DNA from 3 places in the Saccharopolyspora sp. NPDC047091 genome. Region 2 is predicted to be linked to each of the others. Evidence: riboswitches for the same ligand, from Rfam matches in the RefSeq annotation. Region 2 holds a riboswitch; each other region holds the start of a gene.
The links. Region 2 has a riboswitch for cobalamin ahead of ABZ805_RS12990 (putative cobaltochelatase). Riboswitches for the same ligand answer to the same signal wherever they lie in the genome.
Positions count from the first base shown of each region.

Region 1: linked by a shared signal. The riboswitch ahead of ABZ805_RS21745 (ribonucleoside-diphosphate reductase subunit alpha) and the one ahead of ABZ805_RS12990 (putative cobaltochelatase) in region 2 are both predicted to bind cobalamin.
Region 3: linked by a shared signal. The riboswitch ahead of metE (5-methyltetrahydropteroyltriglutamate--homocysteine S-methyltransferase) and the one ahead of ABZ805_RS12990 (putative cobaltochelatase) in region 2 are both predicted to bind cobalamin.

Region 1 is NZ_JBEYUS010000056.1:39,825-43,091, forward strand. Features, by position in the region: gene ABZ805_RS21745 (ribonucleoside-diphosphate reductase subunit alpha) at 1-1,304, opposite strand, end outside; cobalamin riboswitch at 1,425-1,649, opposite strand; gene ABZ805_RS21750 (bifunctional metallophosphatase/5'-nucleotidase) at 1,865-3,267, shown strand, end outside.
Region 2 is NZ_JBEYUS010000023.1:58,357-61,623, reverse strand. Features, by position in the region: gene ABZ805_RS13000 (serine protease) at 1-382, shown strand, start outside; gene ABZ805_RS12995 (GNAT family N-acetyltransferase) at 571-1,038, shown strand; cobalamin riboswitch at 1,107-1,233, shown strand; gene ABZ805_RS12990 (putative cobaltochelatase) at 1,292-3,267, shown strand, end outside.
Region 3 is NZ_JBEYUS010000006.1:163,559-166,825, reverse strand. Features, by position in the region: gene metE (5-methyltetrahydropteroyltriglutamate--homocysteine S-methyltransferase) at 1-1,553, opposite strand, end outside; cobalamin riboswitch at 1,682-1,923, opposite strand; gene ABZ805_RS05420 (hypothetical protein) at 2,104-2,754, shown strand; tRNA gene ABZ805_RS05415 (tRNA-Arg) at 2,967-3,040, shown strand.

The DNA of each region.
Region 1 (3,267 bases), on a different contig from region 2:
GCGCCCTTGCGCTTGCCGCCCTGGTTCACCGCGACCGCCGTGTCGTTGGCGATCTTCAGGAACGGCACCACGCCCTGCGAGGAACCGTTCGTCCCCTTGATGTGCGCGCCGGTGCCGCGGACCGGGGTCCAGTCGTTGCCGAGCCCGCCCGCGTACTTCGACAGCAGCGCGTTGTTGCTGATCCCGTGGAAGATCCCGTGCAGGTCGTCGTCCACGGTGGTCAGGAAGCAGGACGACAGCTGCGGGCGGGTGGTGCCCGCGTTGAACAGCGTCGGCGTCGAGCACATGAAGTCGAACGAGGAGATCAGGTCGTAGAACTCGATCGCCCGCGCCTCCCGGTCGTCCTCGCGCAGCGCCACGCCCATCGCGACCCGCATGAAGAACGCCTGCGGCAGCTCGAACCGCACCCCGTTCTCGTGCAGCAGGTACCGGTCGTAGAGCGTCTGCAACCCGAGGAAGCCGAACGCGATGTCCCGGTCGGCGTCCAGCGCCGCGCCCAGCCGCTCCAGGTCGAAGCGGGCGAGCTCCGGGTCCAGCTGCTCCAGCTCGATGCCGCGCCGCACGTAGTCGGCGAAGTAACCGGCGTAGCGGTCCCGCATCTGCACCTGGTCGGCCTCGGTCGGCTCGCCCGCGACGAAGCTCAGCGCCTCGCGGCGCAGCTTGTCCAGCAGCAGCCGAGACGTCACCAGCGAGTAGTTCGGCTCCGCCTCCACGAAGGTGCGCGCCGCCATCGTCAGCGACTCGGCCAGCTCCGCCGAGCTGATGCCGTCGTAGACGTTGCGCCGCACCTCCCGCAGCACCTGGTCGGCCCGCACGTCGTCCAAGCCCTCGCAGGCCTGCTCGACGACGGTCGACACCCGCTCCCAGTCCAGCGGCACCCGGGTGCCGTCCGGCGCGGTCATCTCCAGGCGGGGAGCGGCGTCCTCGGCGGGAGCCACCTCGGCCTCGCGGGCCTGCGCGTGCTCCTCCCGGTAGAGCACGTAGGCGCGGGCGACGCCGTGGTGCCCGCCGCGCATCAGCGCCAGCTCCACCATGTCCTGGATCTGCTCGATGTGCACCAGGCCCTCGGTGCCCGCGTGGCGCAGCACGCCCTGCGCCGCCTGCTCCGTCAACTCCGCGACGATCTGGTGCAACCGCGACGACGATGCGGCCGAATCCCCCTCGGCCGCCAGGAACGCCTTGGTCAACGCCACGGAGATCTTCGTTTCGTCCCAACCGGAAACGGTCCCGTCGCGCCGCAGCACCCGCACTCCTGCCGGTACCACCGCGGTCGCTGCTGACGGCCGGGTCGTGGACTCGGTCACTGGCTCTCTCCTCGCAAGCTCGGACACCTGCCCGGAACTCCTCGGAACGCGCCAGGACCGCGGCGCGCACGGCACCGCTCGTCCCGCAACCCTCCCGCGAGGTCCCGGACGGCGCGCACCCCTCGTGCGCGCACCGATGGCAGGTCTTCGGACTCACGGGCGACCGGTGCTCGGCACCGGACCTACTGGCCGTCGCTTCCCGGACGCCGAGCGTCCAGTGCTGCACCACCGGGAGGTGGTGACGGCGGTCGTTCCCGTTCACCGCTGCGGGGCAGTCCCGGACTCGCACCGGGTTCCCTGTTGTCACGCCGGCCGGACCGGCGAACCATCAGCGGGCGCCACACTACATCTTGGGTTCGACGGTGATCCGGACCCCATCATCATCGGCGTGGCGGTGTCGATGGCGGACGCGTTCGGTAGCGGCTCGCGCACGCCCGGGACGCATCCTGCCCGCACCCGGCGGAGTTCGCACGAGGGGTGTGACGCGGATTCGGTGGTGGTCGTCGGTGGCGCCGGGCAGACTGCCTCCCGAGATCACCACCTGGGAGGAAGACCGAACCATGCGTGCCCACCGCGTGCGACGCGGACTCGCCGTCGCCGCCACCGCACTCGCCACCGCCGCCACTGCCACCGGGGCGACCGCAGGCGCCGCACCGCAGGACCCGCCCGCGACCACCGACGTCCGGCTGATCACCTTCAACGACCTGCACGGCAACCTCGAACCGCCCACCGGGTCCTCCGGGACGGTCGAGCTCGACGACGGCCGGACCGTCGAAGCCGGCGGCGCCGCCTACCTCGCCACCCACCTGCAGCGGCTGCGCGCCGAGGTGCCGAACTCGCTGGTCTTCTCGGCCGGCGACAGCGTGGGCGCCTCGCCGGTGAATTCCGCGCTGTTCCACGACGAACCCACCGTCGACTTCCTCAACTCGCAGGACGTCCGCGGCCACGTCGTCGGCAACCACGAGTTCGACGAGGGCTACCAGGAACTCCAGCGGCTGCAGACCGGCGGCTGCCACCCGCAGGACGGTTGCGAGTTCCGCGATTCCTTCGACGGCGCGAGCTTCCCGTACCTCGGCGCCAACGTCACCTTCGAGGACGGCGGCGCTCCCGCGCTGATGCCGTTCACCGTGCAGGTCTCCGGCGGCGTCCCGATCGGCGTGATCGGTGCGACGCTGCACGACCTCCCGAACGTGGTCAGCCCCGAAGCGGTGCGCGGCCTGCGGTTCGGCGACGAGGTCGAGGCCATCGACCGCACCTCCGACGCGCTGGAGCGCTTCGGCATCAAGGCGCAGGTCGTGCTGCTGCACCAGGGCGACGAAGCCGACGGCGGCGGACCGAACTCCTGCGACGTCGCCGCGGGCGGCCCCGCCACCGAGATCGCCGAGAACGTCTCCCCGCAGGTCGACGCCGTGTTCAGCGCGCACAGCCACCAGCAGTACAACTGCACCGTCACCGACCCGGCGGGCGCCCCGCGGCCCGTGGTGCAGGGCGCCTCCTACGGCAGGCTGCTGTCGGTGCTGGACCTGCGCGTCGACCGCCACACCCGCGAGGTCGTGCGGGAGCAGAGCACCGCGCACAACGAGGTCGTCACCCGCGACGTCGAACCCGACCCGGAGGCCGCCGCGCTCGTCGAAGAGGCCCGCGCCAAGGCCGCGCCCATCGCGAACCGCGCCGTCGGCACCGCCACCGGCGACCTGCTGAAAACCCCGGCGCCGTCCGGGGAATCCAGCCTCGGCAGCGTCGTCGCCGACGCCCAGCTGGCCGCCACCCGCGACACCGGGGCGCAGCTCGCGCTGACCAACCCGGGCGGGGTGCGCGCCGACCTGCCGCACGCCTCCTCCCCGGCGGGCGAAGGAGACGGCGTCATCACCTACGGCGAGGCGTTCGCCGTGCAGCCGTTCGGCAACACCATGCAGACCATGACGCTCACCGGCGCGCAGCTGCAGGCCGTGCTCGAACAGCA
Region 2 (3,267 bases):
CGTGCCGGACGAGGTGCTGCCGATGGTCGGCGCCGATGAGACCGCCCGCTACCGGCCCGGCACCCCGGCGCGCGTTTACGGCTGGGGCTACACCACCGAGACCGGGCCCACCTCGGCGACGTTGCGCTCGGCCGACGTGCCGATCAGCTCGGACGCGGACTGCCGCGCCGCCTACCCCGATTACGAACCGGGGACGCGGGTCTGCGCGGGCCCGCCCGAAGGGGGCCGGGACGCGTGCGCCGGGGACTCCGGCGGGCCGCTCGTCGCCGACGGCAGGCTGATCGGCGTCGTCTCCTACGGCACCGGCTGCGGACGGCCCGGCACGCCCGGCGTGTACACCCGGATCTCCGGGGTCGCCGACGACGTCGCCGCGCGGCTCTGAACCCGCCGTCCCGCACCGCGGGACGGGTCGGCGCCACCCGGGGTTCGCGCCGCGGCGGTGCGCGGGTAGCCGTGCGCAGCACCGACCTGCCCCGAGGCTCGCGCGCCCGGTCCCGCGGGACGTGGTGTGCGCTACTTCCACCGCAGGTGACCCCGGGTGTCGTAGCCGGAATGTGATATCCCGTGGGGGTGACCCTGCAACCGCTCGCCACCGCCGTCCACCGCGCCTACACGGCCGACCTCGACGCCGAGGACTTCTACCGCATGCTCCGCTTGCGCGTGGACGTGTTCGTGGTCGAGCAGCAGTGCGCCTACCCGGAACTGGACGGCCGGGACCTGGAGACCACCACCAGGCACTTCTGGATCGACTCCGCCGACGGGTACGTGCTCGGCTACCTGCGCCTGCTCGAAGACCCCGACGGCACCTTCCGCATCGGCCGCGTCGCCACCGCCAAGGACGCCCGCGGACTCGGCCTCGGGCGCAAGCTGATGCGCGCCGCGCTCGCCGAGATCCAGCGCGCCCCCGCCGTGCTCTCCGCCCAGACCTACGCGCTGGAGTTCTACCGCGGATTCGGCTTCGAACCCTCGGGTGAGGAGTATCTCGAAGACGGCATCCCGCACGTCGACATGCACCGATACCCCGGCTCGCTGCGCTGAGCGAGCCGCGGCGGTTCCTCGCCCGTCGCGGGGATGCGACGATGCTCGCTGGTCCCAGCCAGGGCAGGTCAGGAAACCGGTGTGAATCCGGTGCGGTCGGCGCCACTGTGACCGGGGAGCGGATCTCCCCCGCGAGCCACCGGGCGCCGCCTGGGAAGGCCGGAGTTCCGCGCTGATCCGGGAGCCAGGACACTGCCTCGCCCAGGCCCAGCCGACATCGGGGCGTCCGAGACCCGAGGAAGGAACACCTGGCATGACTGCTCCCGCGAGCCCGCGGTTCCCGTTCACGGCCGTGGTCGGGCACGACGACATGCGGCTGGCGCTGCTGCTCAACGCGGTGCACCCGCGCATCGGCGGCGTGCTGGTGCGGGGGGAGAAGGGCACCGCGAAGTCGACGGTGGTGCGCGCCCTCGCATCGCTGCTGCCCGCGCTGGACGTCGTGCCCGGCTGCCGCTTCGGCTGCGAGCCGCGGCGGCCCGACCCGCAGTGCCCGGACGGGCCGCACGCCGAGGTCTCCGGGACCACCCGGCCCGCGGAACTCGTGGAACTCCCGGTCGGCGCCACCGAAGACCGGCTCGTCGGTTCCCTCGACCTCGAACGCGCGCTGACCGAAGGCGTCAGCGCCTACCAGCCCGGGCTGCTGGCCGCCGCGCACCGCGGCGTGCTCTACGTCGACGAGGTCAACCTGCTGCACGACCACCTGGTGGACCTGCTGCTGGACGCCGCCGCGATGGGGCGCGCGCACGTGGAGCGGGAAGGCGTGTCGGTGACGCATGCCGCCTCCTTCCTGCTCGTCGGCACCATGAACCCGGAAGAGGGCGAGCTGCGCCCGCAGCTGCTCGACCGGTTCGGGCTGACCGTGCAGGTCGCCGCCTCCCGCGACGTCACCACCCGCACCGAGGTGGTGCGCAGGCGGCTCGCCTTCGAAGCGGACCCGGCTGGCTTCGCCGAGCAGTGGGCCGCCGAGGACGCCGCGCTCGCCCGCCGCATCGCCGACGCCCGCTCCCGCGTCGAATCGGTGCGGCTGCCCGACGCCGAACTGCGCCGGATCTCCGCGCTGTGCGCCGCTTTCGACGTGGACGGGATGCGCGCCGATCTGGTGCTCGCCCGCACCGCCGTGGCGCACGCCGCGTGGCGCGGCACCGACGAGGTCGCCGAGGCCGATGTCGAAGCCGCGGCCCGGCTCGCGCTGCCGCACCGGCGCCGCCGCGACCCGTTCGACGAGCCCGGCGTCGAAGAGGACCAGTTGCAGCAGGCCCTCGAAGACGCCGCCCAGCACGCCGAGCAGGAACCCGCGGACGGCCAGGACTCCGGCGCGGACCAGGACTCCGGCGAGGAACCGCCGGACGGCCCCGACGACGGCCCCGGCGGAGGCGGCGGTGGCGCGCCCGACGGCGGACCGGACGACGGCCCCGACGGGCCCGGCGGCGGCGAAGCCCCCACTCCGCCGGACTCGCCCGCGCCGAACGGCGACGGCGGCTCCCGGCGCGAGGACGGCCCCGGCCAGGCCCCGGCGAACAAGCCCCCGGCCGCGCCCGCACCCGCGTTCCGCGCCCGGCTGCTCGAAGTCCCCGGCGTCGGCGAAGGCGCCCCCGGGCGGCGGTCCCGCGCCCGCTCCCGCAGCGGCCAGACCGTTCGATCCTCCACAGTGGACGGTCATGGCGTGCACCTGCCCGCCACCCTGATCGCCGCCGCCCCGCACCAGCGCTCCCGCGGCCGCACCGGGCCCGGACTCGTGCTGCACCGCGACGACGTGCGGCGCTCCGTCCGCGAAGGACGCGAAGGCAACCTCGTCCTGTTCGCCGTCGACGCCTCCGGCTCGATGGCGGCCCGCGAACGGATGTCCGCCGTCAGCGGCGCCGTGCTCTCCCTGCTGCGCGACGCCTACCAGCGCCGCGACAAGGTCGGCGTCATCACCTTCCGCGGCGACCAGGCCGAACTCGCGCTGCCGCCCACCTCCTCCGTCGAGATCGCCGCCACCCGGATGCGCGACCTGCGCACCGGCGGCCGCACCCCGCTCGCCACCGGCCTGCTCAAGGTCCACCAGGTCATCGGCACCGAACGCACCCGCGACCCGCGCAGGCGCCCGCTCCTCGTGCTGCTCACCGACGGGAAGGCCACCGTTCCCGCCACGGACGGCGGGACCGGGCGGGTCCGCGCGCAACGCGCGGTGCAGGACTCGATGCGCGCGGCCGGGCTGCTCGGCGGGCTCGGCGTCGCCTCCGTCGT
Region 3 (3,267 bases), on a different contig from region 2:
GACTGCACCCAGCCGTTGTGGGTGCTGGCGAACCCGTCCAGGTGCTCGGAGAAGTACTGCACCATGTCGTTGCGCTCGGGTTCGCCGTGCACGAGCACGTCGAGCCCGAGGTCTTCCTGCAGCCGGATGACGCGTTCGATCTCGTCGCGCATCCGCTGCTTGTAGGTGGCCTGGTCGATGCTGCCGGTGCGCAGCGCGGCGCGCGCCTTGCGCACGTCGGTGGTCTGCGGGAAGGAGCCGATGGTGGTCGTCGGCAGCGGTGGCAGCCGCAGCGATTTCCGCTGCGCGGCGAGCCGGTTCGCGTAGTCGCCGCGCTGGGCGTGCTCGGGTTTGAGCGAGGTGAGCCGCGCCTGCACCCGGTTGTTGCGCACCCGGTCGGCTCCGGCGCGGTCGGCGATGCGCCGCCGCGCGTCGTCGAGCTGCTCGGCGACGGTGTCGCGGCCCTGGTGCAGCGCGCGGTCGAGGACGACGACCTCGCCGACCTTCTGCGCGGCGAAGGCCAGCCAGGACGCGACCTGCGGGTCGAGGTCGGTTTCGGCGTCGACGTCGTAGGGCACGTGCAGCAGCGAGCAGGAGGTGCTGACGGCGACCTCACCGGCGAGGCCGAGCAGGGTGGCCGCGGTGGTGAGCGCCTTGTCCAGGTCGGTGCGCCAGATGTTGCGCCCGTCGACGAGGCCCGCGACGAGCGTCTTCTCCCGCAGCCCGGGCACCGACGGCAGTTCGTCCACGGTGCGCTTCCCGGCGACGAGGTCCACGCCGACGGCCTCGACGGGGGAGGAGGCCAGCACGTCCAGCGCGTCGCCGAGGTCGCCGAAGTAGGACGCGACGAGGATCTTCGGCCGCTCCGAGAGCTCGCCGAGCCGCTGGTAGGCGGCGCGCAGCGCGTCCAGGTCGGCCTGCGAGCGGTCCGCGGTGAACGCGGGTTCGTCCAGCTGCACCCACTCGACCCCGGCCCGGTGCAGCTCACCGAGCAGTTCGGCGTAGGCGCTGACGAGCTCGTCCACCTTGTCCAGCGGGCGGAACGAGGTGGGCGCGCCGTCCTGCGATTTGGACAGCAGCAGGAACGTCAGCGGCCCGACCAGGACCGGGCGGGTCTTGATGCCCAGCTCGGCGGCCTCGTGGTACTGGTCGACGACGGTCTGGTCGGAGAGCCGGAACTCGGTGTCCGGCCCGATCTCCGGGACGATGTAGTGGTAGTTGGTGTCGAACCACTTCGTCATCTCCAGCGGTGGCGCGGATTCCACGCCGCGCGCCATCGCGAAGTAGGTGTCGAGCGGGTTCAGCCCCAGTTCCGCGAAGCGGGGCGGGATCGCGCCGAAGGTGACGGCGGCGTCGAGGACCTGGTCGTAGTAGGAAAAGGTGTTTCCCGGCACCGAGTCCAGCCCGGCGTCGCGCAGCGAACGCCACGTGTCGGTGCGCAGCGTGCGCGCGACCTCGCGCAGTTCCGCTTCACCGGTGCGGGACTTCCAGTAGCTCTCCAGTGCCCGCTTCAGTTCCCGGTTCGGTCCGATCCGGGGAAACCCGAGCACGGTGGATCCGATTGTGCTGGTCAACGCTCTCTCCTCGCGAGCTGGACGGCAGTTCTGCGAGGTCGAGCGGGCATGATCCGGGCACACGTCGCCGCACGCGGCGGCTCGTCGTCCAGGGTCTTCCCGCGAGACCTCGCAACAGCGCGCGTCACGAGGACGCGCGCACCGGCGGCAGGTCTTCGGACTCGTGGGCGTTTCCCGGTGGAACCGGGGTCTTCTACTGGCCGTCGCTTCCCGAGCTCGCGCTCAGTGCTGTGACCGGTCGTGACGACCGGTGACGGCGTTCGTTCCCACTCACCGCTGCGGGGCAGTCCCGGATTCGCACCGGGTTCCCTCTTGCCTCGCGCACCTCCGCTTTCGCAGAGCTGTGCGAACCACCAGCACTTCGGAGGCTACTTGCTTCTGGCGGGAAGACAAGGCCTCGCGTTCCGGATCACCCGGGCGCCGCCCCGCCGGAAACTTCTCCGAACCGCGGGCAACCCGCCGCGCGGCGGGACGTCTTACGAACAGGTGAGGGGGCGGGGACGGAGTTTCCTCCGTCCCGGTGCGACGAAACGATCGGGAGGAACCTGCTGTGGGGAAGAACGGAATTCGGGCGGGCGTCGGGATCGGTGCGCTGGCTGCGGCGGCGATGGCGCTGGTGCCGGCGGGGATCGCCGCCGCCGATTCGAGCGAGACGTCCGTTGTGGACTTGAACGGGGACGGAACTCCGGACACCGCGCAGCTTTCCGCCATCGGTGACGGCGCGCAGCAGTCGCTGAAGTTCACTGTGGACGGACGTGTGACCGAGGCGGTGCTGACCGGCGACCCGTCCTTCGGCACGCAGCCGATGCGCGTGCTCGACGTCAACCACGACGGCAAGCAGGAAGTGCTGGTCACCGAGTCCATCGGCGCGAACACCACGTGGTTCAGCGTCTGGGACCTGGGTGCCGACGGCGCGCCGCGCGAGCTGACGACGCAGGACGGCAAGCCGCTGAAGATCACCGAGGGTGGCGGTGTCGGCGCGCGGGTCGGCTACGAGTGCGCGCCCGCGGGCTCGGACGGCCGGGTGCTGATCACTTTGGCCGCCTCCAACGAGAGCCAGACCACCGAGCCGTCGTACGACGGCTCCCGGGTCGCCTTCGACGTGCGCGACGGCGTGGCCACGCCGGTCGACGAGTACGCGTTCACCGGTGTCGGCCAGGACGACGACGTGCTGAAGGTGCAGCCGGAATCCTGCTCCTGAGGGGGAGCCGTCGGGGCCGTCGCGCGGAATCGCGCGGCGGCCCCGACGCGTGCGCGGTGATTCCTCTGTGATCTTCCGGCGTGAATTCCGCCGTGCAGCTGTCGATCAGCTTGCCGTTCGATACCGGCTCTGCAACGCCGATGGCGTCGGTACCACTGTCGACGGAGCGGCCGGTTACCCTGCTTGCTGCAGCTCACGCGAGCGATGTGCGGGCCCTCGTAGCTCAGCTGGAGAGAGCAAAGGACTTCTAATCCTTAGGTCGCAGGTTCGAGTCCTGCCGGGGGCGCTCCGATGCTGGTCACAGCGGTGGGGGACGATCTCGATCAAGATCATCCCCCACTTTACCCTCCCGTCTCGCGCTGCTCGCCCAGGGCCGATGAAGTCGGGTCGGCGGACCGGTCGGAACACGCCGTTCGCGTTGCCGGAATCGGTGCGGGCGCCTCGGATGACGTCCTGGTGCTCGACGACTTTCCCGTCGTCCGGCCAGAACCGGCCCGCGAGCGCGCGCCGGTA